4 regions of the Pantoea allii genome follow, and region 1 is predicted to be linked to each of the others. Evidence: predicted binding sites of a transcription regulator. Region 1 holds the regulator's gene; each other region holds the start of a gene.
The links. Region 1 encodes CRP, which controls carbon source genes, mostly activating them, when cyclic AMP is high. Its sites were predicted from a motif close to ATGTGANNNNNNTCACAT; they were not measured.

Region 1 (7,437 bases):
GTGACGCCAGACATTCTGACCTCGGCGAAGGCGCTGGGCGGTGGTTTTCCGGTCAGTGCGATGCTGACCACGAATGAGGTGGCCTCAACCATGGCACCTGGCGTTCATGGCACCACCTATGGCGGAAACCCGCTGGCCTGTGCGATTGCAGAAACCGCGCTGGATATCATCAATACACCAGAGGTGTTGAATGGCGTGGAAATCCGTCGTCAGCAGTTTGTGGAGGCCCTTAAGGCGATTGATGCGCGTCACGATCTGTTCAGCGATATCCGGGGTAAAGGTCTACTGATTGGTGCAGCCCTGAAACCGCAACATGCGGGCAAGGCGCGCGATATCCTGAATGCGTCAGCCGCAGAAGGCGTGATGGTGCTGGTGGCCGGGACTGATGTGATGCGCTTTGCGCCATCGCTGATTATCGAGCCTGCCGATATAGAAGAGGGCATGACGCGCTTTGCCAACGCGGTAGAGAAGGTGCTGTCGGCCTGAGTTATTTCCGGCGCAGACTGCGCATCAGCCAGCGGCCATGATGAGGCCGCTGGTTCCAGGCCAAAGATGAGATCGTGTGCATCACTTTCAGATGATCAAGAATGCGCCGGACGTGCTGCTCCAGCACCGTGACGGGCCCCTCGTTAATATCTTCAACGCCCTGCAGCAGATCCGTCTGCGAACTTTCCCCATCATATTCCAGTCGTTGCTGGCAACGTTGCAGTGCAATCTCGCACCATTGCAGATAGTGCTCGGCCAGCGTGGGTGGCAGCATGGTGTGTTCGCGCGCCAGAATTGTCATGGCATTGATGTGTTCAACAATAAACTGGCAGTGCGTGACCCATAAGCGCATATCCTGCAGGTAGCGTGAGTTAAATCCCGGCTCCTGCATCGCCTGATTCAGGGAATTAAACACCGCGTTATGGGCCTGGTTGACCTTAATCCGCTGGTAAGCCAGCTTATCTGGAGACTGCTCCGGGCCGAGTAACATCCGCAGTGCGTCCTGACAGGCCTCCAGTGCATCATGCGCATTCTGACGCAACAGCGCGCTCTGCCACTGCGGCCACAGCCATAACATGCCACCAAAGGCGATCAGGCAACCCATCAGCGTATCCAGCAGGCGGGGCAATAAAAACTGTGCCCCGTTAAGGGAGAGCAGTTGCAGCGTATAAACGGCCGTGACCGTAAATCCTACCATCGACCAGCCGTAAAACTGTCGGGTAAAGCGATAGCTGATAAAGGTAATGGCCAGCATGATGCTCAACACCAGCGGCTCTGGCACATCCAGGCGCAGCGAGGCTGCCGCAATGACCAACCCGGCAAAGGTGCCCAGGGCCCGGTGCTGGATACGAACCCGGGTTGCACTGTAGTTGCTCTGGCTGACAAACATGATTGTCATCAAAATCCAGTAGGGCTTTGGAATGGAGAAAAACACCGCCAGGGCGCTGCCCAGCATCAGCATGACGGCAAAACGACCGGCGGTGCGCAGCGCGGAAGAACGCAACGACAGATAGCTTCGCAGCGCGGGCAGCAGCGGCAAACGACGCTGGCGATCGGCCATCAGGTCACGTTGATAAAGCGGCTTTTGGGTACGAAGTACCCGGGCGATGCGGCTGAAATGATAGAGGCAGAAGTTACCCACCGGATTGTCCGGATGCTGGCGGGCGATTTTTTCCAGCGCACCCAGCTGTTTGTCCATATCAAAACGGCTGGAGAGTTGGTGATACAGAATATCGTCGGCCAGCTCGCGCAGTCGGGCTGAAATCGTCCTGGCATTCCAGCGGATAACGGCTTCCGCATGGCTTTGTTCCACCAGCTTCTGGACTTCTTCCGGCTGATGCAGGCTGACGGAGATATGTTCCTGTAAATCCAGCGCCACCTGAAATGCCCGGGTCAGACGTTTATGGCTGTGATCGCGGCTTGCGGACAACATATGCATCTGTTGGTAGCAGGTGTTAATCAGGTCGACCGCTTTTTGCTGACGCACCAGCAGGGGCGGCAGGGCTTTTTCAGGATCGGTAAGCTGCGTCAGCAAGCTGTACTTTGCGTCACAGTAATTTGCCAGCTCACGGTAGATTAAACTCAGGCTTTCGCGCATCGGCTGCTCTTTCCACAGCCAGAACCAAAACCAGTTGAATAATCCGTACCAGAGCGTACCGCCGATATAGAGCAGCGGAGGCACGTAAATGGGCATACGGCCAATCAGGCTGATGGTAAAAATCGCGGCAATCAGCGTACCGGGCAGCAGTCGGGCGTGCAGCGGGCTGATTTCACCTGTGACGCCAAGGAGTAACGGCATCGCAAACAGAATCAACGGCAGAGGGACGTCTTTGAGCAGTAGCCACTGCATCAGCAAACTGCCAAAGGCAAACAGGCTGCCGCCAATAATCAGGCGCTTAAAGAAACGTTTGTGCGGTGTATCCAGGCCAGCAATATTGCAGCAGGCGGGAACTAATGAGAACAGCAACCCTTTTTGCAGATCGCCAAACAGCCAGCCGAGCGCGACCGGAAGGCACAACACCAGAGTCTGGCGCAGCGCATAGTTAACTTCGGGGTGATAAATTATTCTTCGCCACATGGGCTCAACACAAGATATTCACGGCATAATGTTGCCATCACGCCGTGAATAATAAGGCTTAGCGGGTGCCGTAAACAACGATGGTTTTGCCGTGTGCGGAGATCAGATTCTGATCTTCCAGCATCTTCAAGATACGGCCCACGGTTTCACGTGAACAACCAACGATTTGGCCAATTTCCTGACGAGTAATTTTAATTTGCATGCCGTCAGGATGCGTCATGGCGTCAGGCTGTTTAGCCAGGTTAAGCAACGTCTGTGCAATGCGTCCGGTGACATCCAGGAACGCGAGATTTCCCACTTTTTCTGACGTCACCTGAAGACGGCGCGCCATCTGTGAAGAAAGACGCATCAGAATATCCGGGTTAACCTGGATGAGCTGACGGAATTTCTTGTAGGAAATTTCTGCTACTTCGCACGCCGTTTTCGCACGTACCCAGGCGCTGCGTTCCTGACCTTCTTCAAACAGGCCAAGCTCACCAATAAAATCGCCTTGATTCAGGTAAGAAAGAATCATCTCCTTGCCTTCTTCATCCTTAATCAGTACCGCGACGGAACCTTTCACGATGTAGTAAAGCGTTTCGGCTTTTTCACCTTGATGAATCAGCGTACTTTTGGATGGATACTTGTGAATATGGCAATGGGACAGGAACCATTCAAGTGTAGGGTCTGTTTGCGGTTTGCCGAGAACCATTCGCTATTATCCTCTATTGTAATCGTGCCCAAAATACAGGGCTCTGTTTCCCTGCCAGGCGATGAAAGCGTTAAGCGTGTTTCCATTCAGGAAATTATTCGGGCTGCATTCGGCGCAGAGCGCATAATTCTTCCCGGCTTCATCTTCGGATGACGAAAAAATATTTTCAGCACTGTTTGTAGCACAGCTTTCGCCGACTGTCTTGTGTTGTCTCGCTTCAGCAATGAGGCTGATTTCTCTGGATTGCTGTTTACCAGGCAAAAGCGTACTCTGGCGCAAAAACAGGGTATTCTGGGGGCGAAATTATGCAGGCAAGAGTCAAATGGGTTGAAGGGTTAACATTCCTCGGCGAATCATCATCCGGCCATCAGGTCTTAATGGATGGTAATTCCGGTGATAAAGCGCCCAGTCCTATGGAAATGGTGCTGATGGCGGCCGGTGGTTGCAGCGCAATCGATGTGGTTTCAATTTTGCAAAAAGGCCGCAACGATGTGGCTGATTGCGAAGTAAAACTCGAATCAGAGCGTCGGGAAGAAGCCCCTCGCATCTTTACCCGTATCAACCTGCATTTTATCGTGAGTGGAAAAGCACTTTCAGATAAAGCCGTGGCGCGTGCGGTCGACCTGTCGGCGGAAAAATATTGCTCGGTTGCCATTATGTTAGGCAAAGGGGTCGCGATCACCCACAGCTACGAGGTTATCGAGCTGTGATCTCTCAGAGGCCCGCGCGGCCTCTGATTTTATTCAATGCGTTTGCCTTCCATGAGCCGTTTCACCAACGGCGCCATAATCAACTCCATCGCCAGCCCCATTTTTCCGCCCGGTACCACCAGCGTATTGATATTGGAAATGAACGATCCCTGCAGCATGGCCAGCAGATAAGGGAAATCAATATCTTCCAGACACTGAAAGTGAATGACGACAAAACTCTCATCCAGCGAAGGAATGGTGCGGGCCGCAAACGGGTTGGAGGTATCCACGGTAGGGACGCGCTGAAAGTTGATATGGGTGCGTGAGAATTGTGGCGTTATGAAGTTGATGTAATCTTCCATTGAGCGCACAACCGAATCCATGACGGCCTCACGGGAATGGCCGCGTTCACCGGTATCGCGGACCAGCTTCTGAATCCACTCCAGGTTGACAATCGGCACCACGCCGACCAGTAAATCCACCTTTTCAGCGACGTTATGCTGAGCCGTCATCACCCCGCCGTGCAGTCCTTCATAAAAAAGCACGTCCGTATCCGGGGGCAGCGGCTGCCACGGCGTAAAGGTGCCCGGCACCTGATTCCAGGGCACGGCTTCGTCGTAGGTGTGCAGGTATTTCCGTGACTGGCCTTTGCCGTGCTCACCGTATTCAATAAAGGTTTGTTCCAGCAGGCCAAAGTCATTCGCTTCCGGGCCAAAATAGCTGATGTGGCGACCCAGATCGCGTGCTTTACGAATCGCCATATCCATTTCTGGCCGGGTAAAACGGTGAAAGCTGTCACCTTCCAGCTCGGCAGCGTGCAAATTGAGTTGCTGAAAAATTTTACGGAATGCCAGGCTGGTGGTGGTGGTTCCCGCGCCACTGGAACCCGTTACCGCAATGATCGGATGGCGTGCAGACATAGTAAAACTCCCTGTGAAGTCGGGCGATGAGCATTGTTAGCACGATTTTTCATTCTGTGCATCAGCCGCGAAACTCGCTTTTGCGCATGATGTTTACCGATTCGTGAAGCTCAGACCAGACCAGTACCACCTCACCCTGCTGCAGCTGACGTCGCACATCGGCGACTTTTTCCGTCAGGCTGAGCTCCTGTTCACCGTAGTCGGTGCCTTCGCGCAGGACAAAGGCTTCAATTAAATTTTCGAGGGTTTCGGGGGAAACCTGTTGCCAGGGAATCATCACAGGGTTAGCTATCCAGATAAGGGGAAATCCACTGTGGCACGCGCTGTTCCAGCCACAACTGAGGCTGGCGCAAGGTGCCACCAACAAAGCCAACATGACCGCCATGGCGCGTCAGCTGATAGGTAATAGTGGCAGATAATTGGTCATTCTGCGGGATCACCTCATCACTCATAAACGGGTCGTCTTTCGCATGGATGATCAGCAACGGTTTTGCCACCGAGCGAAGCAGCGGCATGGCGCTGGCGCGGCGATAATAATCCGTGGCATCGGCAAAGCCATGTGCGCGGGCGGTGATCGCGTCGTCAAAGTCTCGCAGGCGGCGCAGCGCGCTGAGCTGTTTAAGATCAATCGGTAGAGTGTCAGGCCATGCGTGCAGTTTGCGCTGAGCATTCTTTTTAAGCTGGCTCAGCAGGTAACGCTGATAAACCTGGGAAAATCCACGTTCCAGTCGGGCGCTGCAGGGCTCAAGCAACAGCGGCGCAGAAACAATAACGCCGGCATCAATGACGGCATCATTGCCCTGTTGCCCCAGCAGGCAACCCAGCATGTTCCCGCCCAGCGAAAACCCCACCGCGGCGGTCGGAACGCGGCCCCAGCGCGTCGTCAGCCAGTTCAGAAAAAAGCGTGCATCCTCGGTTTCTCCTGAGTGATAAATCCGGTTCAGACGATTCGGCTCGCCGCTGCAGCCGCGAAAGTGCATCACTACGGCCAGCCAGCCACGTTGTTTGCAGACCTGCATCAGGCCGTGGATATAGGGACTGTGGAAACTGCCTTCCAGACCATGAAACAACACCACGCGCGGTTTATGCTGTGCAAACTGCGGATCTTCACTCCAGGCCAGGTCGACAAAATCACCATCGGGTAAATCAAGCCGTTGCCAGTGAGGCGTGACTCTTATCGTGCGGCGGATGAGGCGCGGCAGCAGGGTTTGTAGATGAGGATTCGCCAGGCCGCGCACAGGGATAAACGCCGCGCCATCCGGGCCCGAAAATTTCATGTTGTAAAGGCTTGTCTGTTCCATATCACACTGTTAGCTTCGATAAGTTTTTACATAATGGAGGGAGAACCCGGTTAAATGGAACTCAGTCTTTTTTTATCACTGTTAGGGTTTCTCTGGGTCGCGGCGATTACACCCGGACCTAATAATATGTTACTCACCGCCTCAGGTGCCAACTTTGGTTTCATTCGCACCATTCCGTTGATGGTTGGCATCATGATTGGTATGCAGCTGATGCTCCTCATGGTGGCGTTTGGCGTAGGGGGATTGATTCTGCTCTATCCCTCATTGCACCTGATTCTGAAAGTGGCCGGTAGCCTCTATTTGTTGTGGCTGGCATGGAAAATCGCCACCGCGGCCTATGAAAAGCTCGAGACCGATGCGGTGCCGGTCGCGCCCATGCCTTTCTGGCAGGGAGGATTGTTGCAGCTGATCAATCCCAAAGCCTGGTTAATGGCCCTGGGGGCGATAGCGAGCTTTAGCCTGGCCGGTGCCGGTTATCATCACTCTGTACTGTTAATCAGCGGGGGGATGTTTATGGTCAATCTGGTGGCGGGCATTATCTGGATGGGCTTTGGCGCCATGATCGGCCGCATTTTACGCAGTCCGCGCGCGTGGAAAATATTTAACCTCAGCATGGGACTGTTAACGGCGGCGTGCGTACTGCTGATCTGGCACTGATCCTAACTGGACGCACGCTCCAGGCGTTTCCAGGGTAACACTTCCCTGACAACCGGCGCGTGCGGCTGGCGAATTTTCTTCAGGAGCAACTGTACGCTGCGGGCACCCAACTGATACATCGGTTGCTCTATGGTGGTCAACGGCGGATTCAGGCTACTGGTAAACGGGATACCGTCAAAACCGACCACGGCGAGATCGTCCGGTACGCGCAAGCCAGCTTCCAGCGCCGCATGGACCACGCCAACTGCCAGCACATCGGAAACGGCAAAGACGGCGTCCGGTCGTTCTGGCAGGCGTAACATCTCCTGTAACGCCCGGCTGCCTTCCTCACAGGAAATGCCTTCGGTATACACCACCTCTGCCCAGCCCAAATCCGACTGTTCGATGGCCTGGCGATAGCCCTGCTCACGATACTGGGAATACAGATAACGCAGGTCGCCATTCACCAGCGCGATGCGCTTGCGGCCCCTGGCGGCAAGGTAATGTATGGTGTCACGGGCGGCTTCAAGATGATCAATGGAGACCGAGGAGGCCGCAATCTGTGGATCAAACTCACAGCACTGAATCCAGGGCGAATCGCCGATGATATCAATAAGGCTTTGCAGGCCGGCCGCCG
Region 2 (7,437 bases), 720 kb from region 1:
TTCTTCGCGTAAGCCTCATGCTGGGCCAGCACCTGGTCCAGGACAATTTCATACTGCCGGTCAAGGCGCACTACGTTGGCGATCTGGTTTTTAAAGCGCGTCTGATCGCGGGCTTCGGCGGCTTCAATTAAAGGCTGAATTCCCTGATTGCGGTAAGCCAAATAGGCCTGGCGATAGCGGTCGGCGTCGGCCTTTTCACCGGGAATACGCGGCGCACTCAGATAAGCCTGGAAGGCCGCATCGGCTTTTGCGGCCACGCTTTTCACGCTGTCCAGCGACGAGGTGGCCTGAGGGCCGTCACTCTCAATCTCCTTCATGTACTCCATCAGGCGTACGCGTAACGTGCGGCTGTGATTGATGGGATCGATAACCGATAGCACCACACGGATTTCTTTATTCACGGCATTCAACGATGCGTTACTGCGAGCCAGTAACCAGATGCTGACCGATATACTGATAAGGAAAAGAATCAACAGGAACGAGAGAACCAGGAGTGAAGATTTTTTTAACGACATTACACAGTCCCGAATAATGAATTAAGAACACAGTTATCGGCATTTGGGTGGTAAATATTTAGCAGGAAGGTACTGAAAGGAATAAAGAATAATGTGTATAAAACATGAGCAAAATAATGAACCAGCTGATTCAATATAATTAAGCGGCGGTCTTTCTTACCGCTTCGCTTATTTAGCGTATGACGTTATTGAATCTGAAAATTTCAGGACCAGCCATGCTGGTGCCTGAAGTAAGAAAAACGGTTTAAGCGGAACAGCTCTGGCGAAGCTCGTTATTCTGGCGAACGGTTTTTTCTTTAACTGACTATAAATAAAGGCTTTATCAGAAGTAATTAATAGTGATTATTGCGAATAAAACAATACCTAAAGGTTATTCAGGACAAACTATTCTTTTTTTCTGGCCCTGTTTTGGTTGTAAAGATATCAGCGAAACACGCTTTTATCTGCCAGGTAAATAATCCGAATGATGAAGATTTTCCTGGTTATCATCGTTATCCCCGACCTGTCGTCTACACTTATCATCTCTGTATAAGAAAGACTTTACTCACCGGTATCGAGGTAATAATGCAAGTATGTCCCTATTTGTTTCTCTATGGTCGCTGTGAAGAAGCGATGGAATTCTATTTGCAGGCAACGGGTGGACAACTGCTGCAAAAAATGACCTTTGGCGATAACCCGGAGCAGGGCGAACAGGTCGGTGATCGGTCCGCACCGCCGCTGCCACCTGAAAAGATTATGCATGCCCATCTGCGTATTGGTCAGGGCGAGCTGATGATGAGTGACGGTAATCCGTACCAGCCACCGGCCTCAGAACATGCGGGCTATGCCGTGAGTCTGGCAACGGACGATGCAGAGCAGGGTAAAGCCTGGTTTGAGAAGCTGTCTGCGGGCGGGAAAGTCACCACGCCGTGGCAGGAAACCTTCTGGTCAAACGGCTTTGCTATGTTTATTGATAAATTCAATATTCCATGGCGCATCAACGTGGTGAAATCCGACGCGTAATGCACGTCAGGAACCCTGAAAAGACGAGAGGCCTTCTTCAGGAAGGCCTCAACGTTTTTTTAGGGTCGTGCCAGCAATCAGAAGTTATAGCCAGCAACCAGGTAGTAACCCCAGCCCGTAGACTTGATTTCAGACGCGCTGTCACCAAATCCTAACTCCTGACCGGCTCCCCACTGACCGCCGTTATGGAAATAACGTGCAACGGCTGAGAAGTGCCAGTGAGCGTAACCCAGCGACAAGATATGGCTGGAGGCGATTGCGTTGCTGGTGCGAATCGGGCCCGACTTATCGCGTAAGTCTGAACCCCAGTCGAAGTTGGTAAAGCCAACATAGCCAAGATTACCGCCCCACAGGGTCGTGATCGGCACAAAGTATTTCACTTTGAAGCGATAGCCATCCCAGCTGTTTTCATTCGCCGCACCGTAGTTTTCCCACTGGTATTTGGCATAGACGTTAAGTGACAGGCCGATATCGCTGTGCGTATCGATGTCTGTGCCCAAACCCATATACCAGGTATTTTGACGGTTAGCGCTGTTACGGCCCATATCGTAGATATAGTTGTTCGCAAAATACCACTCTTTAAACGGACCAAAGGCCAGGCTGGTGCCGGTCAGTTTATCAATCGAGAAACGTGGCTCAATTTCCATGAACAGCGGGGAACCGTGGTCGAAAATGCCGTTAGCATTGCTGTTGCCCGCGCCAAAGAAGTTTGGCAGATCAACGTAGCCGTAAAAATCAAACCAGTCTTTTTTCGCGAAAGCTTCGTATTCCAGATACACATCGTTATTGAACTGTGGTCCGAAACGGGTGTGGTAGCTGCCCACCACGTTGACGCTTTGATGCCACCAGTCGGAAACGTACTGGGGATCGTTTTCTGCAGCCTGCACTGCACCGTTTAAGGAGCCTGCCAGCAGGGCGCCTGCCATTAACGTTTTAAATTTCATTATATTTTGACCACTGGTTTCTTATGCGCAAGACAATCGTTTGCGCGCTGTTTGGAAATCAATCCCAAAGGTTGGGCGGTGAAGTATCTGGGCCGCATTTTTTTAGTTAGCATAGCGTGCCTTTTACAGGGAGATAGAAAATAGCTTTTGATCACATTTGTCAAAATGTGTTGCATAACAATTCATCAATATTGTGACTTGAATCACAATATTGCTGGAGGCGAACGGAACCGGGCAACCGTTTACGTTGTCGGGTTCCGGTTCGAACGACGGGGATTAAGGAAAGGTGACGCGCACCTGAAAACCGCAGCGGTCACCTTGCGGAGTCAGGCAGTTGGACAGGGCAACGTGGATCTGATGTTTCTGCGCAACACTGCGCACAATCGACAAACCTAAACCGCTCCCCTGCGCTTTTACATCGGGTGAGCGGGCAAAACGGTCAAACGCGCGTTCGATAAAGGACTCAGGCATACCTGGGCCGTTATCAACGATATCCACCACGGTTTGCCCCGCCACCCGATGCAGCAGGACATCCACCAGGCTGCCTTCGGGCGTGTGCAACATGGCGTTGCCGATCAGGTTGTCAAACAGGCTCCGCAGCTCTGAACGTCCGGCCTGCAAATGGTAGTGCGTGGTTCCGCTAAAGCCGATATCGATACCGCGCTTATCGGCCACTACCATGAGCTGCTCAATGCTCTCTTTCAGCACATCTTCCAGCGCGATATTTTCCACGCTGGCAACGACGGACTGATCTTCCCAGCGCGACATATTCAGCAACTGGGTGACCAGGTGACGTGTACGGGTGACGCCGGATTCCAGTTGCGCAAACTGGCGGCTGGCCTCGCCAGGCTGAATGTGCTGACGCAGGTTTTCCAGCTGCAGCGTGACCGCCGTGACCGGCGTCCGCAGTTCGTGAGCAGCATCTTCCATAAACTGACGCTGTGAAGACCAGGCGGCACGTAGCTTATCCAGCAGAGAGTTATAGGCGGCGACCAGCGGCTGAATTTCGTCCGGGAGGCTTTCAGGGGAAACGCTGTGTGGGTGATGGGCGTCCTGCGCGGCAATTTCACGCGAGGCAACACGCAAATCCCGGGTGATTTTTCGCACCACCAGCCAGATCACCAGCAACGACAGCGGCATCATTAAAATCAGCGGAATAATGGCTGACAGCGCCCGTCTCACCATCATTTCTTTCATGTAGCTGAGATTGAGCATCACCTGAATGGTTTTTATCTCGCTGCCCGGCTGGCCGGCGCGGGTGTAAATGCGCCATTCGCAGTCGTGGCAACCGCCAATCTGCACATCTTTATAGCCGTTTTCAGCCTGCAGCGGCGCATGCAGTTCAGGCCAGGAGCTGGAGCGTAACTGGCCTTTGGCGTCCCATAACTGAATCACGAAGGCGCTTTTAATCTTGTGTGCGGGCGCAATAAGCGGCATCAGCGGGGGGATTTCGCGGTTCACTGACCAGGCATCGGCCAGCTTGGCTAACTGCTCATCCTTGATGACGCCAACCATCTCACCGTAGCAGCTGAAAAAGTACCAGGCCACGCCGCCAATCATCAGCAAATGAATCACCAGTAACGTACTCAGTAATTTATTACGTAACGATCGCATAAAAATTTTCATATTGCCGGTACCCGCCAACCCAGTCCGCGTACATTGCGGATCACATCATTATCCAGCTTGCGCCGCATCCCGTGGATTAAGACATCCACAGCATTACTGCTGACTTCTTCACCCCAGCCATAAATACGGTTTTCCAACTGCTCGCGTGACAGGATGGCACCGGGCCGTTCCAGCAGCGCATAGAGCAGGGCATATTCACGCGCGGTTAACTGCTCACGTTGCCCTTTGTACAGCACTTCGCGTGTCAGCATATCCAGTTGAACATCACCGCTGCCCAGCAGCGAATCGGCAGAGCCATGATGGCGGCGGGTAATTGCCCGCATTCGGGCCATCACTTCCTGCAGATCAAAAGGCTTCAGCAGATAGTCATCCGCACCGTAATCCAGTCCCTGTACCCGCTGGGCGACCGTATCACGGGCGGTAAGAATTAAAACCGGCGTGGCATCGCCGCGCGCCCGCGCGCGCCGCAGCACCTGCAAACCGTCGTCGCGGGGTAAGCCGAGATCGAGCAGTACGCAGCTGTAGCCGCCTTCGCTCCAGGCGTTTTGCGCGTAAACGCCATCGCGCACCCAGTCGACTGACCAGCCTGCCGCTTCCAGCGCCTGCTGCAGATTTGCGCCGATCATTTCATCATCTTCGACCAACAACACGCGCATGGATGACGTCCCCCGAAAAATGGCAACAGTGTAGCGCTGGATTATTAGCGCAGAATTATTGGCATGGCGAGTGCAGCAAAATGCCGTTACGCGCCCGGTCAGAGGGTGATAATGCACCCTGAAACGGACGATTTTACCGCTTTGCTAATTCTGCGCTAAGTTTTCGCTAATTAAGGGATAAATTTAGCGCGCTAAAGTGTGTTCCCTGCACATCTGCTTTAACCAGGAGAACACCATGAATCAGCGCGAGTTTATTCGTAGTTTGCTGGAATGGATAGAAAGCAATTTAGGACACGATCTGCATCTGGACGAAGTGGCGCGCCGGGCGGGCTATTCCCGTTGGCATCTGCAGCGTTTATTTCGCCAGCACACCGGCTTCTCACTGGCCGAGTATATTCGTCAGCGTCGTTTGACCGAGTCGGCCTTAACGCTGCTCAACAGTAACGAGGCGATTTTACAGGTGGCGATGAGCTATGGGTTTGATACCCAGCAGGCCTATACGCGGACGTTTAAAAACTATTTTATGGTGACGCCAGGCCAGCTGCGCCGCCAGCGCCGGGTGGAGCCCGATCGTTTATTGTTTCCCTATGCCATGGCAAGTTAGTCACTGTATGGACATTCCCATCCGCTAGCCTGTGGGAATGTCCATGCATCGCCAGGGCCCCGCACGCCTTTTCCGCCACTGACGCTGTTAGCCTTCCCGCCGTTGCTTTATTCTTACTGCCAGATGCATGGCGTCATCGCTGTGCCATAACCCGCAGCCGCCGTTCTGGCCCGTAGGAAACCGATGAATAACAGCGATAACCTGATCGCCATGATGTTGTTTGCGCGCGTGGTCGAGCTTAAAAGCTTTACGGAAGCCGCGCGCGTGCTCGGCGTATCGAAGTCCCATATCAGTCGGGAAATCGCCGGGCTGGAACAGCGGTTGGGCATTCGGCTGCTGCAGCGTACCACCCGCAGAATGACGCTGACGGAGCTGGGCCAGGCTTACTATCCGTTTTGTGTACGTATGCTGGATGAACTGCATCAGGCCGAGGATTTTGTGCAACAGGCGCACCAAAATCCCGTCGGGAATGTGCGTTTACAGGCGCCCGTCACCTTTGGCTGCCAGTGTATTGTGCCGCTGCTTAATCGCTTTCTGCGCCGTCATCTGCACATCAATGTCGATCTCAGCCTGACGGATAATAACGACGAGACGATTGGCGACGGGGTGGATGTGGCGATTGTTATTCGCGCCCATGCGCCCCGCCAGGGCAACTTTCGGCTATTAAGCGATATCCACTGGGGGCTGTATGCCGCACCGGTTTATCTGGCTCAGCATCCTGCCATCTCGCATCCCCGTCTGTTACCTCGTCATGATTTATTGATGTTTCACGGCCCGGCGCATACTGCCGCGCTGCCGTTTCGTCGCGACAAGCTGCGCCTGGCGGTGGACGTGCGTAGCCGTTTTCGGGCCAATAACAGCATGGCGCTGCTGAATGCGGCGCTGGCGGGCAACGGGATTGCTTATCTGCCCTCCTACATGGTGCAGGAGGCGCTTACCCAGGGGCAGATTGTTCAGGTTCTGCCTGAGTGGCAGATGGATCGCTTACAAAGTTATCTGCTGATGCATCAGGACATCGCGCCTGCCTCGCCCGTTAGCCTGCTGTGCGACATCCTGATCGACCAACTGGGCGGACGCTGATTGTTGCAGTACAGCAACAAACTATGCCAGTCAGCAAATATCACGCGCCGACTGTTGTTGCCTCGTCACCATTGTTAGCCTGAGTCCCTGAACTCGATGGGGATATCGCATGGAAATGACGTCTGAGGCAACTGCCTTTCGCCACTGGAAACGTAACGTATGGGTTTGCGTCTTTGGCTCTTTTACGACCCTTGTCGCCATGACCTTACTATTACCTTTTTTACCTTTGTATGTGCAACAACTGGGTGTACAGGAACCGGCGGCCATGGCGCGCTGGTCCGGCGTTGCTTATGGTGCCACTTTTCTCAGCGCGGCGTTGACCGCCCCGCTGTGGGGCAGGTTGGGCGATCGCTATGGGCGCAAGCTGATGCTGATCCGGGCGAGCCTGGGAATGGCAGTTGCGATGGCACTGATTGGTATGGTAACCACCGTATGGCAGCTGGTGGCGTTACGTTTACTGGCGGGATTACTCGGCGGCTACTCATCCGGTTCCACCATTCTGATTGCCGCGCAAACGCCTAAATCTCATACCGGATGGGCGTTGGGCATGCTGGCATCCGGCATGATGGCCGGTAACGTGATTGGCCCGTTGCTGGGGGGCGTACTGCCGCCGCTGATCGGTATTCGGGCCACGTTCTGGCTTACCGGTGCGGTCATTTTCGTGGCTTTTCTCGCCACCACGTTTTTACTTAAAGAACCGGCACCGACGCGCAAAGTAGACAGCGCCCGTTCCCAACCGGTCGTAGCCCTTGCCCCCTTTAACCGGACGGTGGTCAGGCTGATGTGGCTCACCGCCATGCTGCTGGTGTTTGCCAACATGTCGATCGAGCCGGTGATTACCTTATATATCGGTCAGTTTTTACATCAGGATCATGCCATCACGCTGATGTCGGGCCTGGTGATGGCTGCGGCGGCACTGGGCAGCATTATTTCGGCGCCTTATACCGGTAAGCTGGCTGACCGCATTGGGCACTGGCGGGTATTACGCGCGGGTCTGCTTGGCTGCGCGC
Region 3 (7,437 bases), 660 kb from region 1:
CCTGCGCTGGAGCCATGATCAACTGCCGCAGTTACTGACTAACTTATGTCAGGAACTGACGCGTCAGGGGCTGATTACCGTTGAGGCAGGTCTGCTGTCGTTTAACACCGCGCGTTACCGTACGCTTCAACTGCTGGCCGCCGGTGTGCGTGAGACGCTGCAGCGTTACGCCATCACCTTCTCGATTCTTAGCGCCAAGCCCACCATTAACCGGGGCACGCTGGAAAAAGAGAGCCGTACCCTGGCGCAGCGCCTGAGCGTGTTGCACGGGATCAATGCGCCGGAGTTCTTTGATAAAGCGGTGTTCTCCTCACTGGTGCTCACGCTGCGTGATGAAGGTTATATCAGCGACAGCGGTGATGCCGACGTGGCGCAGACGCTGGCGACCTGGCACATCCTGGCTGACCTGGTCACCAGCGATGTACGCATGACCATCGAAAGCGCCGTAGCGCACGATTAGCGGATTCGCGATGACGAGAAAGGCGACCCTGAAGGTCGCCTTTTTTATTCGCACGCTGGTACTGAGGCACTCAGCAGCGTTGACGCACATTCGCGAACTGACCGCGATTCTCGTCGGGGCGGTTAAAGGAGCTGTGAAAACGGCGGCGTATTCATCAGCACGCCCAGAAACAGAACCAGTCCCACATAGTTGTTATTCAGGAAGGCGCGGAAACAGGCCTGACGATCGCGCTGCGCAATCAGCTTTTGCTGATAAACAAATAACCCACCAGCCAGTAATAGCGTCCAGTAAAACGCGCCGTTCAGATCCAGCATCGTCCCCACCAGCGCCATCAACACCAACGTAGACAGCTGCAGCAGACCAATAATCAATTTGTCGTAGCGACCAAACAGTATCGCCGTGGACTTAACGCCTATCTTCAGGTCATCCTCGCGATCAACCATGGCATATTGCGTATCGTAGGCCACCGTCCAGCAAATGTTTGCCAGGAATACCAGCCAACAGACCAGAGGTAAGGACTCACTAACTGCCGCCCACGCCATGGGGATCGCCCAGCCAAAGGCTGCGCCTAACACCACCTGAGGCAGATGCGTATATCGCTTCATAAACGGATAGACCCAGGCCAGCGCCAGGCCCACGACCGAGAGCATAATGGTCATCAGGTTCATGCTCAGTACCAGGGCAAACGCAATCAGCCCCAACACCACAAACAGCATTTTGGCTTCTTTCGCCGTCACGGCACCGCTTGCCAGCGGCCGGTGCCTGGTGCGCTCAACGTGCCCGTCTACCTTACGGTCGGCATAATCATTGATCACACAGCCCGCAGCGCGCATCACAAAGACACCCGCGACAAACACCGCCAGTGTCGGCAGCGGTGGGACGGTCATCTTTGCCAGCCAGAGCGCCCACAGCGTTGGCCACAACAGCAGTAAAGCGCCGATCGGTTTATCGATTCGCATCAGGCGGCTGTAAGCCTGCCATTTCGTCATTTTTTGTGTGTTTTGCACAGGTCAAACCCTTAACCTTGATCACGATAGACCGGCGATGCCGGTAAAAACAGTTCCGTTAACAGTAGCGGCTTACCCGACAGCCGCAGCCGGGACCGGCGTCCCCAGAGCGTTTCGACGCTGCCAGGCTCAATAAAATCGCGGGTAAGCGTTGATGAGGAGAACAGGTAACGTCCCAGAGGCCGCGTACCGAGTTGCTGTAACATGGTTTCCGGGCCGTTGAGGGTACTTTCAGGCACCAGCGTGCGTCCCGCCAGCCACGGCTGCTCATCTCCGTAGAGAATCACTTCACGCAGCCAGAAACGCTGGTCTGCAGGTAATAACGCGCCTTCGTCGCCTAATTCGTCAGCATCGATAAAGCCTTCGCGTACAGGTTCGACCCTGACCTTCTGGCAATGCTGTTCGAAACGTCGCGTCATGGAGTCCTCCTCCATCAGCCAGTCACGAAGCGGTTGCGTAAATGCGGCATCGTCCAGCGCCAGCCAAGTGAGTGAACGTAATAAACGGAGCGGGTCTTGCGTCATGGCACTTTCCCCCAAAAATTTTCAGAGAGGTAGTTTAGCGCAGAGCGATACGAGGAACACCGTCCTGAATGCTGACGGCTTCGTTACTCGCGTTTAAGCCGGTTACTGTTTGCCAGCCACAGGGTGATAACCAGCAACAGGATAGCCGCGGAATAACATAACGTATCAATGGGATTTTTATGGTCGACGATGATCAGCCTGATGATGGCGGTAATCCCGATGTACACAAAGTAGCGTAAAGGGAAATGGTAGCCCGACTGGAAGTACTTCACGATGAGTGCAATAAATTCGAAGTAGAGAAAATAAATCACAATGCCGTCAATCAGCAGGTAGGACGACGCCTGCTCACCGGTGCTAAACAGGACATTGGCTAAATGGACTGTCTCTTTGCCCAAAAACACCATCAAAATCACCGCCAGGATCAGCAGTCCCGCGTTCAGTACCCACTGCATCAGGCGCGCAATCTTCTGTGCTACCGGGTTTTTGTCACTCATCTCACGCCTCAAAAATTAAATGGGGTTTTATTGGCGCTATCATGCGTGAGTGTGACCTAAATCACAATATAGCTGTCAGGCTTACCGCACCCGCTGCCATTCCTCCCCCCAATGTGACATGAGGAATGCTTATTAATGAACGCCATAACCCCTGAAAGATCAGAATCATAAAGCAAGAACAGCGCGGGTGAGGATGGATGTTTTCACGCACATCGCGCGCCAACTGCGGCTGTTGCTACGCCTGACGCCGATTATCCCTTTATGACTACCTGGTTGAATCCACCTGTTGGTAAAGCCTGTCATCCCTTTTTCACATGTGAGGGCTACATTGACTCGGTTTTGGCGACCGAATGATCCAGACCCGGTTTTAGCCCGACACCGTTCAGCTCTACGCATTCACTGCCTTATGTAGCGGTATTGCCTGTATCGACTGGCAGCTAATCAGCCGAAGCGCCAGCGCATAAGACGCGATGCGGCCGGGAAAAGGCATTTAACCCACTCCGTTTTCGCAGAAAAGTTTGTGTGTACTTACAATCAAAAAAGCTATTGATAAAAAACAATATTTAACGATGATCGAAACAATAACGCTGCATCAGACAACCCAATAGTGCCCTGTTAAGAGTACCGACGCGCACAACCTAAGCCACAGTAAGGAGAACAGCATGAAAACGATTCTGGTGATTCTGGACGGCCTGAGTCATCACGTGGCACAACACGCTATGGGCTACCTGCATGCAGAATGTGCCCATGGCAAAGGCCATTACTACAGCCTGACCTGTGCGCTGCCTTCGTTGTCACGTCCGCTATATGAGTGCATTCTGACCGGCGTCGCACCGGTGGAAAGCGGGATTATTCATAACGATGTCAACCGCATGAGCCACGAACGCAGTGTGTTTCACTATGCGCGTGACGCCGGGCTGACCACCGCCGCCGCCGCTTACCACTGGATAAGCGAACTGTATAACCGCACGCCCTTCGAACCAGCCCGCGATCGTCACACGGACGCCCCGACGCTGCCTGTTCAGTTTGGGCACTTTTACTCCGACGACGGCTATCCCGATTCCCACCTGTTTGAAGATGCCGAAAGCCTGCGGTTACGTTACAACCCGGACTTCCTGCTGATTCATCCGATGAATATCGATCATGCCGGTCATCAGCATGGCCTCTCTTCTACCGCGTACCGCAACAGGGCGCGCATGGCAGATGGTTATCTGTCACAGTGGATGCCAGGCTGGCTGGCGGAAGGCTATCAGGTCATGGTTACCGCCGACCACGGCATGAACGATGACCGTTCGCATGGTGGCATGTTGCCAGAAGAAACGACCGTTCCCCTGTTTGTATTTGGTGAAGGCTTCTCGCGAAAGGCCGGGCTGGCCCCGCAACAAACCGAACTCTGCGGCACCCTGTGTTCGCTGCTCGGCGTCACACATGATAAGCCGGTCCATCGCGCCTTGCTGGCGGGTTCAGCGTCCTGACGTTAACGCGCTGAAGACCGGGCAGAGAACGTACAGATTTCCACATTCCCGCCGCGCGGGATCATCATGAGCCGCAGCGGCACCTCACCCTGGACTGACGGCGACCGTCTTCCCCTTCAGCGCTGTCAAAACGGGCGGCCTCGTCTTGTCTGTAGCCAGTCTTTCCGCCGTAGATATTCGTTCAGTCCTGTTTCAGGCGTGCACAATCAGGAAGGTGAGCGACGTGCGCCGGGTTGGATTTGTCCATGCAGATCAGTAGAGTAGTCTACATTTAACGATGTCGACATTGCGCAGGTTGCTTAAAACACTGAAAAAAATTGCGCAGCGTCCGGTAGCCACGTTCTCAGATTGCGCTTTCCATCAGGCTGGCAATCTGCACCGCCTGAAGCCTGATGGTTGAGGAGCGACTATACGTGTTAACCCTGCTTAACTTACTCTCTGCCGTTGCGCTTCTGGTATGGGGCACACATATTACCCGCTCCGGGATTATGCGCGTGTATGGTGCCGATTTGCGCCGGGTACTCAGCCGTAGCGTGGAAAAGAAACCCATGGCGTTTCTTGCCGGCGTTGGCGTCACCATGCTGGTGCAAAGCAGCAATGCCACCACGCTACTGGTGACGTCATTCGTTGCTCAAAACCTGGTGAGCCTGACGCCTGCGCTGGTGGTGATATTGGGGGCGGATGTCGGCACGGCCATTATGGCGCGCATCCTGACGTTTGATCTCTCCTGGCTTTCACCGCTATTTATCTTTTTCGGCGTGGTCTTTTTCATCAGCCGCAAGCAAACCCGGGCCGGACAGCTCGGCCGCACCAGCATTGGTCTGGGACTCATCCTGCTGGCACTGCAACTGATTGTCGAAGCCGCCAAACCTATCACTCAGGCATCCGGCGTACAGGTACTGTTCTCCAGCTTAACCGGTGACGTGATGCTGGACGCCCTGCTCGGGGCCGTCTTTGCCATTATCAGCTACTCAAGCCTGGCGGCGGTGCTGATTACGGCCACGCTCACCGCAACCGGCGTAATCGCCTTTAAGGTAGCGCTGTGTCTGGTGATTGGCGCCAACCTTGGCAGCGGTCTACTGGCCGTCATCAATGGCAGTGGTTCCAACGCAGCCGGTAAACGCGTGGCGATGGGCAGCCTGCTGTTCAAGTTGATTGGCTGCGTGATTATTCTGCCCTTTGTCGATCCGCTGGCAGTGTGGCTGGATAAGCTGCCGGTAAATGACGAAGAGCTGGTGATCTTCTTTCATGTCTTCTACAACCTGATTCGCTGTGTGGTGATGGTGCCGTTTGCCGACGCCATGGCGCGGCTGTGTTGCCGACTGATCGCTGACGATGCCGAAAGCGAGACGACGCTGAAGCCCCGGCATCTCGACAGCAGCGCGCTGGATACGCCAGCACTGGCGCTGGTCAATGCTGCGCGTGAGGTGTTGCGCATGGGGGATGTGCTGGAGCAGATGCTGGATACGTTTCTGCAAGTGGTGCGTGGAGAAGCCCGGGCGGAACGCAGGGTACGGCGGCTGGATGATGACGTGGATGTGCTGTATACCGCCATCAAGCTTTATCTGGCGCGCATGCCCAAAGAGGACTTATCCGAGCAGGATTCCCGCCGCTGGGGGGAAATCATTGAAATGTCGCTGAACCTGGAACAGGCAGGCGATATCATCGAGCGCATGAGCGGCGATGTGGCTGACAAGTCTCTTGCCGCGCGACGCACCTTTTCGCCCGAGGGACTGAAAGAGCTGGAAGCACTACATGAACAGCTGATTGATAGCCTGCGGCTAAGCCTGTCGGTTTTTCTCTCACACGACGTCACCAGCGCGAAGCGGCTGCGCCGCGCCAAGCACCGTTTCCGCCTGAAAATACGCCGCAATTCCCACTCCCATGTTAACCGCCTGCATCAGCAGAACGTGCAGAGCATTGAAACCAGTTCGCTGCATCTGGGGTTGCTGGGTGATATGAAGCGGCTGAACTCGCTGTTTAGCGCGGTAGCCTACACGGTGCTGGAGCAGCCTGATGATGAGCGGGACGACGATTAACATGCGGGGGCCGTTTGGCCCCCGCGAGGTCAGTTTCGCCCGCACAGCGTTACTTTTTTTTCTCGACCGGTTTGCCCGACCAGTAACCCGCAAGCAGCGAACCGGACAGGTTATGCCAGACGGAGAACAGGGCACCCGGCAGCGCAGCCAGTGGGGAAAAGTAGAGTTTGCCCAGCGTTGCAGCCAGTCCGGAGTTTTGCATGCCGACTTCCAGCGCCAGCGTGCGGCAGGTGGACTCATCGAAGCCAAACAGTTTCCCGCCCCAGTAACCTCCCAGCAGACCAATGGCATTGTGCAAGATGACCGCGGCAATCACCATCGCCCCGACTGATCCAATAAAGCTCTGGCTGCCCGCCACCACGGCGCTGATGATCAACAGAATACAGATCATGGAAAAGGCCGGAAGATAAGGCTCGATCCGGCGTACCACGCTGTTCATGGTGTGATGGATGATCAAGCCTAACCCGATAGGGATCACGACGATCTTCACGATGCTCAGTAACATCCCCGCGACATCAACCTGAATGTGCGTATCCACATAAAGGCGCGTCAGTAACGGCGTGGCAAACACGCCTACCAGCGCCGACACGGAAGAGATCGTGACGGAAAGCGCCACATCGCCCTTAGCCAGATAAATCATCACGTTAGAGGCGGTGCCGCTGGCAACGCTGCCAACCAGAATCATGCCTGCAGAGAGATCGGGCGGCATATGAAACAGCTTAGCCAGTGCCCAGGCCGCCAGTGGCATCACCAGATAGTGTAAAAAGGTCCCGGCGATTACCGGCGCCGGGCGCGTCAGTACGCGTTTAAAATCGTCAATATTCAGCGTCACGCCCATGCCAAACATAATCAGCATCAGCAGATACACCACCCACGGACCGATGCCAAGAAAGGTCGTGGGTGAGTAGTAGGCAGCCGCAGATAACAGGACGGCCCACAGAGGGAACAAGCGAGTTAAGGTGGCGAGCATGAACAGACATCCTTATAAGCAAGTGAGGGATTACTGTGAAAGAACGCGTTGCCGTTCAGCAGCTGATCATTAAAAAGCCGGACAATGTCCGGCTTCAAACTTATCCTGGCGATGCGCTTATTCAAACAGATTGTGATGCAACGTGCGCACCACGCTTTCAGCATCATTGCCCGGCACCAGGAAGCAGAGGTTATAGCTGCTGGCACCGTAACAGATCATCCGCAGGTTGAAAGGTTCGAGCACGCCGAAGACCTCTTTCCCAACCCCGCAGGCTTTTGACAGCTCGTTGCCGATAATCGCCACCAGCGCCAGGTTTTCTTCCACCTCGACGCGACACAGTGACGACAGTTCCGTCAGCAGCGCCTGGCTCAGCAGATTGTCGCCCGTTGAGGTTGAACCGGTGGTATCCAGCGTTAACGCAACGCTGACTTCAGACGTGGTGATGAGATCCACTGACACGTTGTGACG
Region 4 (7,437 bases), 1.2 Mb from region 1:
AACGGCTCAATTCATCTCGGTCACATGCTCGAGCATATCCAGGCGGACATTTGGGTGCGTTATCAGCGAATGCGTGGCAATCAGGTTTACTTCATCTGCGCCGATGACGCTCACGGCACACCGATCATGCTGAAAGCGCAGCAGCTTGGTATTGCGCCGGAGCAGATGATTGCTGAAATGAAACACGAGCATGAAACAGATTTCGCCGGTTTCAATATCAGCTATGACAACTATCACTCTACGCATGGCGATGAAAACCGTGAGCTTGCCGGGCTCATTTATGGTCGCCTGAAAGAGAACGGTTTTATTAAAAACCGCACGATTTCTCAGCTATACGATCCGGAAAAAGGCATGTTCCTGCCGGACCGTTTCGTCAAAGGCACCTGCCCGAAATGTAAGTCACCCGATCAATACGGTGATAACTGTGAAGTGTGCAGCGCGACCTACAGCCCGACTGAGCTGATCGACCCGAAATCCGTGGTTTCCGGTGCGACGCCGGTCCTGCGTGACTCTGAACACTTCTTCTTTGATCTGCCGTCGTTCAGTGAAATGCTGCGTGCCTGGACGCGTTCTGGTGCACTGCAAGAGCAGGTCGCAAACAAAATGCAGGAGTGGTTTGAGTCGGGACTGCAGCAGTGGGATATCTCCCGTGATGCGCCCTACTTTGGCTTTGAAATCCCAGGCGCGCCGGGCAAATATTTCTACGTCTGGCTGGATGCACCTATCGGCTACATGGGATCGTTTAAAAACCTGTGTGACAAGCGTGGCGATATCAACTTCGACGAATTCTGGCAGCAGGATTCGACCACGGAGCTGTATCACTTCATCGGTAAAGACATTGTCTACTTCCACAGTCTGTTCTGGCCGGCCATGCTGGAAGGCAGCGGTTTCCGTAAACCGAATAACCTGTTTGTGCATGGTTACGTGACCGTCAATGGCGCAAAAATGTCGAAGTCACGCGGGACCTTTATCAAAGCCAGCACCTGGTTACAGCATCTGGATGCCGACAGCCTGCGCTACTACTACGCGGCGAAGCTCTCTTCACGTATCGATGATATTGACCTGAACCTGGAAGATTTTGTTCAGCGCGTCAACGCCGATATCGTCAACAAAGTGGTCAACCTTGCCTCGCGTAATGCCGGTTTCATCACTAAACGTTTTGACGGCAAGCTGTCAGCGGAACTGGCCGATCCCGCCCTGTATCAAACCTTCCTGGACGCATCAGAGAAGATTGGTGAAGCCTGGGCGAGCCGTGAATTCAGCCGGGCCATTCGTGAAATCATGGCGCTGGCCGATTTGGCGAATCGCTATGTTGATGAGCAGGCACCCTGGGTGGTGGCGAAGCAGGAAGGCCGTGATGCAGACCTGCAGGCCATTTGCTCAATGGGCATCAACCTGTTCCGCATCCTGATGACCTGGCTGAAACCGGTGCTGCCATCACTGACCGAACGTGCTGAAGCGTTCCTGAACAGCGAACTGCACTGGGATGCGATTCAACAGCCGCTGCTGAATCATCAGGTCGCGCCATTTAAGGCGCTTTATGGTCGTATTGAAATGGCGAAGGTTGAAGGCCTGATTGAGGCATCAAAAGTGGATGCGGCAGAAGCCAATAAACCGGCGGTAACCGGCCCACTGGCGGATGCACCTATTGGCGATACCATTACCATCGACGATTTTGCCAAAGTGGATATGCGCGTCGCGCTGATTGAGAAAGCGGAATTAGTCGAAGGGTCGGACAAACTGCTGCGTCTTGAGCTGGATCTGGGCGGTGAGAAGCGCCAGATTTTCTCAGGCATTCGTGCGGCCTATCCCGATCCTGCGGTGCTGGTCGGCAAGATGACCATCATCGTGGCCAACCTTGCGCCGCGTAAAATGCGGTTTGGCGTGTCGGAAGGCATGGTGCTGTCTGCCGGCCCCGGTGGCAAAGATCTGTTTGTCCTGTCCGTAGACAGCGGTGCCGTACCTGGCATGCCGGTGAAATAGTCCTCTGGCCATCCTCTGCGGTTTACCGCCGGGGATGGCGCTTCAGCCACACGGCTGATTGCTGGCAGGCCAGGCCGTTAGTGCGTATGATAAAACCCGTTAAAAACAGGAGCCTGTCATGCACACCGTGCTAACGATGAGTTGGCGTTATCTGCGCGCTTTTATCATTATTTATCTTTGCTTATATGCAGGAAACGGCATAGCCCTGCTGCTGCCCATCACCCTGCCCGGCAGCATCATCGGCATGCTTATTATGTTTGCGCTGCTTGCGTCGCAAATCCTGCCCGTGCGTTGGGTCAAGCCGGGCTGTCATCTGATTATCCGCTATATGGCGCTGCTGTTTGTGCCCATCAGCGTGGGCGTCATGAATTACACCGATATCCTCACCGCGCAATTCGGTCCTGTTGTCGTCTCCTGCCTTGTCAGTACCTTCGCTGTCCTTGCCATTGTGGGGTTAAGTGCCCATAAACTGCATTCGCGACCTACGGCCAAAGAGGTTAACGATGAGTGATATTTGGTGGTCGTTGCCACTCACTGTCGGGGCGTTTTTACTGGCGCGCAAGCTGGCGGCAAGACTGAAGATATCGTTGCTGAATCCGCTACTGGTTTCCATGGCCGTGATTATTCCCCTCCTGCTGTTACTGCACATGCCCTATGCCCGTTATTTCGCTGGCAGCGAGGTGCTGAATCAGCTGCTGCAACCCGCGGTGGTGGCCCTGGCGCTGCCGCTGTATGAACAGATGCATCAAATCCGTGCCCGCTGGAAATCCATTATCGGCGTGTGCGTGATTGGTAGCCTGACGGCAATGATTTCGGGCACCGCCATTGCGCTGTGGATGGGCGCAACCCCAGAAATCGCCGCCACGATTTTGCCAAAATCGGTGACCACCCCGATTGCCATGGCGGTCTCCCAATCGCTGCACGGCATTCCTGCGATTAGCGCGATTTGTGTATTGATCGCCGGCGTGCTGGGTGCGGTATTTGGTCATATGCTACTGAATCTGTTAGGCGTGAAGAGCAAAGCGGCACGCGGCCTGGCGATTGGTAATGCCTCTCATGCACTGGGAACGGCACGGGCTGCGGAAATTGATTTTCAGGAAGGCGCCTTTAGTTCGCTGGCATTGGTGATTTGCGGCATCATCACCTCGTTACTGGCTCCCTTTGTTTTCCCGCTGTTGCTGCACTGGTTTGGCTAAAACTTTGGGAGAGATCTCGCAAAGTTGAAAACTGTAAGACATGTTGCATTGTCAGAGCGACGAAGATCACATATAAACCGATGTCTGGCATACCGCTCTGATGATTGAATGAGGCTTCCATGCATCCACGTTTCCACTCTGCCGTTGAAGGACTTCCCGCTGCACTGCAAACCGCGCTTCGCCCGGTGCTGAGCGAGCCGGGATTTGACGCGATGCTGCGGGCCGAGCAGGTCACCCTGTTGCAGGCGCAAACCAAACTGGATGCAGATGCCCTGGCGCTGGCGCTGCTGCCGGTCGCCGCCGCCTGCGCGGTGGCGACGCTGTCGCAGTTTAACGTCGGTGCTATCGCGCGTGGCGTGAGCGGTAACTGGTATTTCGGTGCCAATATGGAGTTTACCGGTGCGACCATGCAGCAAACCGTTCATGCGGAGCAAAGCGCCATCACCCACGCCTGGCTGCGTGGCGAATCGCGCCTTGAAAGCATCACTGTCAATTACACGCCTTGCGGTCACTGTCGCCAGTTCATGAACGAACTCAACAGCGGTACAGACATTCGCATCAGCCTGCCGCAGCGCGACGTACAGACGCTGGCGCATTACCTGCCAGATGCGTTTGGCCCGGGTGATCTACAGATTATGGAACGCCTGATGGATGATGTAGACCAGGGCTACGTTGTAACGGGCGATGCGCTGGCTCAGGCCGCGGTTAAGGCGGCTAATCGCTCTCATGCACCTTACAGCCGGGCGTTTAGCGGTGTCGCGTTACAGACCGTCTCAGGCCGTATTTTTAGCGGACGTTATGCAGAAAACGCGGCGTTCAATCCCAGCCTGCCGCCGCTGCAGGCCGCACTGATTTTACTGAACATGGCAGGTGAGTCCTGTCACGATATCCAGGCCGCCGCACTGGCCCAGACGCACCAGCCTGCTCTGGATCAGTTTTCGGCTACTCAGGCGACATTACGCGCGCTGGGTTGCGATCAACTGACGCAGGTGCCCCTGGCAAAAGCGTAATGTGCGGCACGGTTTTAAACAGTTTCTAAATCTTTTATTTACAAAAGCTGTACATCGGCGAGAAATTTCATAGGATCTGGCGCCAGGCCTTCGTCATCACAATAAAACTGGCGTCCACCCTACTCTTTGATTATTGCGCCAGGAAAACTTGCAACCGGAGCATGACTGCATGGAACTCGAATACGAAAGTAAACGCCCGCTATATATTCCCTATGCTGGCCCTATTTTGCTGGAATTTCCGCTGCTGAATAAAGGCAGCGCCTTCAGCATCGAAGAGCGCAATGAGTTCAATCTCAATGGCTTACTGCCTGAAGCAGTAGAATCCATCGAAGAGCAGGCAAAACGCGCATGGCGTCAGTTTCAGGACTTTAAAAACAATAACGATAAACATGTTTACCTGCGCAACATTCAGGACACCAACGAAACGCTGTTTTACCGCCTGCTGGACAACCATCTCGAAGAGATGATGCCGATAATTTATACCCCAACCGTCGGTGCCGCCTGCGAACATTTCTCGGAAATTTATCGTCGCGCACGCGGCGTATTCATCTCCTACCCCAATCGTGCGCACATCGAAGACATGCTGCAAAACGCCACCAAGCAGAACGTAAAAGTGATTGTGGTCACTGACGGTGAGCGCATCCTTGGCCTGGGCGATCAGGGCATTGGCGGTATGGGCATTCCAATTGGGAAGTTGTCACTGTACACCGCATGTGGCGGTATCAGCCCGGCTTACACGCTGCCCGTTGTGCTGGATGTGGGTACCAATAACCAGCAACTGCTGAACGATCCCTTGTATATGGGATGGCGTCATCCACGTATCACCGGTGAAGAATATGATGCCTTTGTAAATGAATTCATTCAGGCCGTTAAACGCCGCTGGCCGAAAGTGCTGTTGCAGTTTGAAGACTTTGCACAGAAAAACGCGATGCCGCTTCTGGAGCGCTACCGTGATGAAGTGTGCTGCTTCAATGACGACATTCAGGGCACCGCTGCCGTGACCGTCGGCACTCTGATTGCCGCAAGCCGCGCTGCCGGAAGCCGCCTGTGTGAGCAGAAGGTCGTCTTCCTGGGCGCAGGTTCCGCCGGTTGTGGTATTGCTGAGCAGATTGTTGCCCAAATGAAGTCGGAAGGTCTGAGCGACGACGAAGCACGTAGTCGCGTTATGATGGTGGATCGCTTTGGTCTGCTGACCGACAAACTGCCTAACCTGCTGGATTTCCAGAGCAGGCTGGTGCAGAAAAGCGACAATCTTAAAGACTGGGATACGTCAAGCGACGCTATCTCCCTGCTGGACGTTGTGCGTAATGCACAGCCCGACATTTTAATCGGTGTGTCAGGTCAGCCTGGCCTGTTCACGGAAGAGATCATCCGTGAGATGCATAAGCACTGCAAACGTCCTATTGTGATGCCGCTTTCCAACCCAACCTCGCGCGTTGAAGCCACTCCAGCAGACATTATTGCCTGGACCGATGGTGCAGCGCTGGTGGCCACTGGTAGCCCGTTCTCACCGGTTTCCTGGAACGGCAAAATCTACCCGATTGCGCAGTGCAACAACTCGTACATCTTCCCGGGTATCGGTTTGGGTGTGATCGCCTCTGGCGCGTCCCGTGTCACCGATACCATGCTGATGACAGCCAGCCGTGCGCTGGCGGATTGCTCACCGCTGGTGAACGACGGTGAAGGACCGGTACTGCCTGAAATTAAAGATATTCAGGGCGTGTCGAAGATTATCGCCATGGAAGTGGGTAAAGCCGCGCAGCTGGCTGGCGTGGCAGTGGTGACCTCAGAAGACGTGCTGTCACAGTCCATCGCGAACAATTTCTGGCTGCCTCAATACCGCCATTATCGCCGTACCTCGATCTAAAAATTGCTGCGCTGGGTCGTCATTGATTCAGCGCAGCTCAAATTTACACCAGCCAAACGGGGTAAACTTGCTTAGCAGGTGTAGCTCAAGTAGCCTTGTCCCACCAAAACTTCTGATCTCGAGTGCTCAGGCGCATGCTGAAACGCGTTTTCATTGCTCTGCTTTTCATCATCTTAACGATGGTGGCGACGGCGTTCGGCCTTGATCGCTGGATCAGCTGGAAAACGGCACCTTATATTTATGACAACCTCGCATCGCTCCCCCATCGACAAGTGGGCGTCGTGCTGGGGACGGCGAAATATTACCGCACAGGTGTGATTAATCAGTATTACCTCTACCGAATGCAGGGCGCGCTCAACGCCTATAACAGCGGTAAGGTTAACTACCTGCTGTTGAGCGGTGACAATGCACAGCAAAGCTACAATGAACCGATGACAATGCGGCGCGATTTGATCAAAGGCGGTGTCGATCCTGCTGATATCGTGCTGGACTATGCCGGCTTCCGTACCCTGGATTCGATTGTGCGCACGCGCAAGGTATTTGATACCAATGACTTTATTATCATCACCCAGCGCTTTCACTGCGAGCGGGCACTGTTTATCGCCTTGCATCTCGGCATTCAGGCTCAGTGCTACGCGGTGCCGTCCCCTAAAAATATGCTCAGCGTGCGGATGCGTGAAGTGGGTGCACGTCTTGGCGCGCTGGCGGATCTGTTTTTGCTGAAGCGCGAACCGCGTTTCCTTGGCCCGCTGGTACCGATCCCTGCCGTGCATGAGATACCTGAAGATGCACAAAGCTATCCGGCTGTGACCCCGGAACAACTGCTGGAACTCGAACAGAAACGCCGTTAGTTATCCCGCCAGCTCAGTGCTGCTTTTCCTTAACTGAAAGGGCTGACGAGACTTCGCACGGCGCTTCCTGCCCTGCCATCTTTTCATCCTGCCATCTTTTCATTCTGCCGTTCTGCCGTTCTGCCGTTCTGCCGTTCTGCCGTTCTGCCGTTCTGCCGTTCTACTCTCAGTGTTAGAAATCATACGAAAAGGCAATATCGCATCCAGCGCCCGTCGAGGGCTGAAGGCGAACAGACGTGCAGGAGACTGTTCTTCACTGGCCAGTTTATGCACTTATCGAGTTACGGATTTCTGGGTTTGCGGGTTTGCGGGTTTGCGATTTTAGCTGATGAACTGATGATATTAAGGCCGTGCCCAGCCTAAAGACCAGCTGACGAACGCGCATTTGCACGGTCCAAAAAAAAGCGGCCCGGAGGCCGCTTGTATGATTGCCACTTCTGTTATTTTTTACGCGAATACTTCAGCGAGTCGAGCGCCACTGCAAAGATAATGATGCCGCCCTTGATGATGTACTGCCAGTAAGGGTTCAC

Region 2: a site for CRP is predicted at 2,653-2,670, ahead of QNH99_RS20150 (nucleoside-specific channel-forming protein Tsx). Genes of this name have one in related genera too.
Region 3: a site for CRP is predicted at 2,535-2,552, ahead of psiE (phosphate-starvation-inducible protein PsiE). Genes of this name have one in related genera too.
Region 4: a site for CRP is predicted at 3,234-3,251, ahead of cdd (cytidine deaminase). Genes of this name have one in related genera too.

What each region holds. Positions count from the first base shown of each region.
Region 1 covers NZ_CP125958.1:440,954-448,390, forward strand. The annotation lists gene QNH99_RS02010 (bifunctional acetylornithine/succinyldiaminopimelate transaminase) at 1-486, shown strand, start outside; gene QNH99_RS02015 (YccS/YhfK family putative transporter) at 488-2,563, opposite strand; gene crp (cAMP-activated global transcriptional regulator CRP) at 2,622-3,254, opposite strand; gene QNH99_RS02025 (OsmC family protein) at 3,560-3,964, shown strand; gene QNH99_RS02030 (phosphoribulokinase) at 3,994-4,863, opposite strand; gene QNH99_RS02035 (YheU family protein) at 4,925-5,143, opposite strand; gene QNH99_RS02040 (hydrolase) at 5,148-6,164, opposite strand; gene QNH99_RS02045 (LysE family translocator) at 6,219-6,821, shown strand; gene QNH99_RS02050 (LacI family DNA-binding transcriptional regulator) at 6,824-7,437, opposite strand, start outside.
Region 2 covers NZ_CP125958.1:4,288,660-4,296,096, reverse strand. The annotation lists gene QNH99_RS20160 (methyl-accepting chemotaxis protein) at 1-515, opposite strand, end outside; gene yjdN (VOC family metalloprotein YjdN) at 1,080-1,517, shown strand; gene QNH99_RS20150 (nucleoside-specific channel-forming protein Tsx) at 1,595-2,461, opposite strand; gene QNH99_RS20145 (sensor histidine kinase) at 2,738-4,087, opposite strand; gene QNH99_RS20140 (response regulator) at 4,084-4,743, opposite strand; gene QNH99_RS20135 (helix-turn-helix domain-containing protein) at 4,979-5,347, shown strand; gene QNH99_RS20130 (LysR family transcriptional regulator) at 5,531-6,427, shown strand; gene QNH99_RS20125 (MFS transporter) at 6,537-7,437, shown strand, end outside.
Region 3 covers NZ_CP125958.1:4,354,024-4,361,460, forward strand. The annotation lists gene plsB (glycerol-3-phosphate 1-O-acyltransferase PlsB) at 1-460, shown strand, start outside; gene ubiA (4-hydroxybenzoate octaprenyltransferase) at 583-1,467, opposite strand; gene ubiC (chorismate lyase) at 1,479-1,991, opposite strand; gene psiE (phosphate-starvation-inducible protein PsiE) at 2,075-2,485, opposite strand; gene QNH99_RS20435 (alkaline phosphatase family protein) at 3,148-3,960, shown strand; gene QNH99_RS20440 (Na/Pi cotransporter family protein) at 4,374-5,999, shown strand; gene panS (ketopantoate/pantoate/pantothenate transporter PanS) at 6,049-6,969, opposite strand; gene lysC (lysine-sensitive aspartokinase 3) at 7,087-7,437, opposite strand, start outside.
Region 4 covers NZ_CP125958.1:1,687,908-1,695,344, reverse strand. The annotation lists gene metG (methionine--tRNA ligase) at 1-1,983, shown strand, start outside; gene QNH99_RS08135 (CidA/LrgA family protein) at 2,102-2,494, shown strand; gene QNH99_RS08130 (CidB/LrgB family autolysis modulator) at 2,487-3,179, shown strand; gene cdd (cytidine deaminase) at 3,299-4,189, shown strand; gene QNH99_RS08120 (NAD-dependent malic enzyme) at 4,359-6,056, shown strand; gene sanA (outer membrane permeability protein SanA) at 6,191-6,907, shown strand; gene mglC (galactose/methyl galactoside ABC transporter permease MglC) at 7,348-7,437, opposite strand, start outside.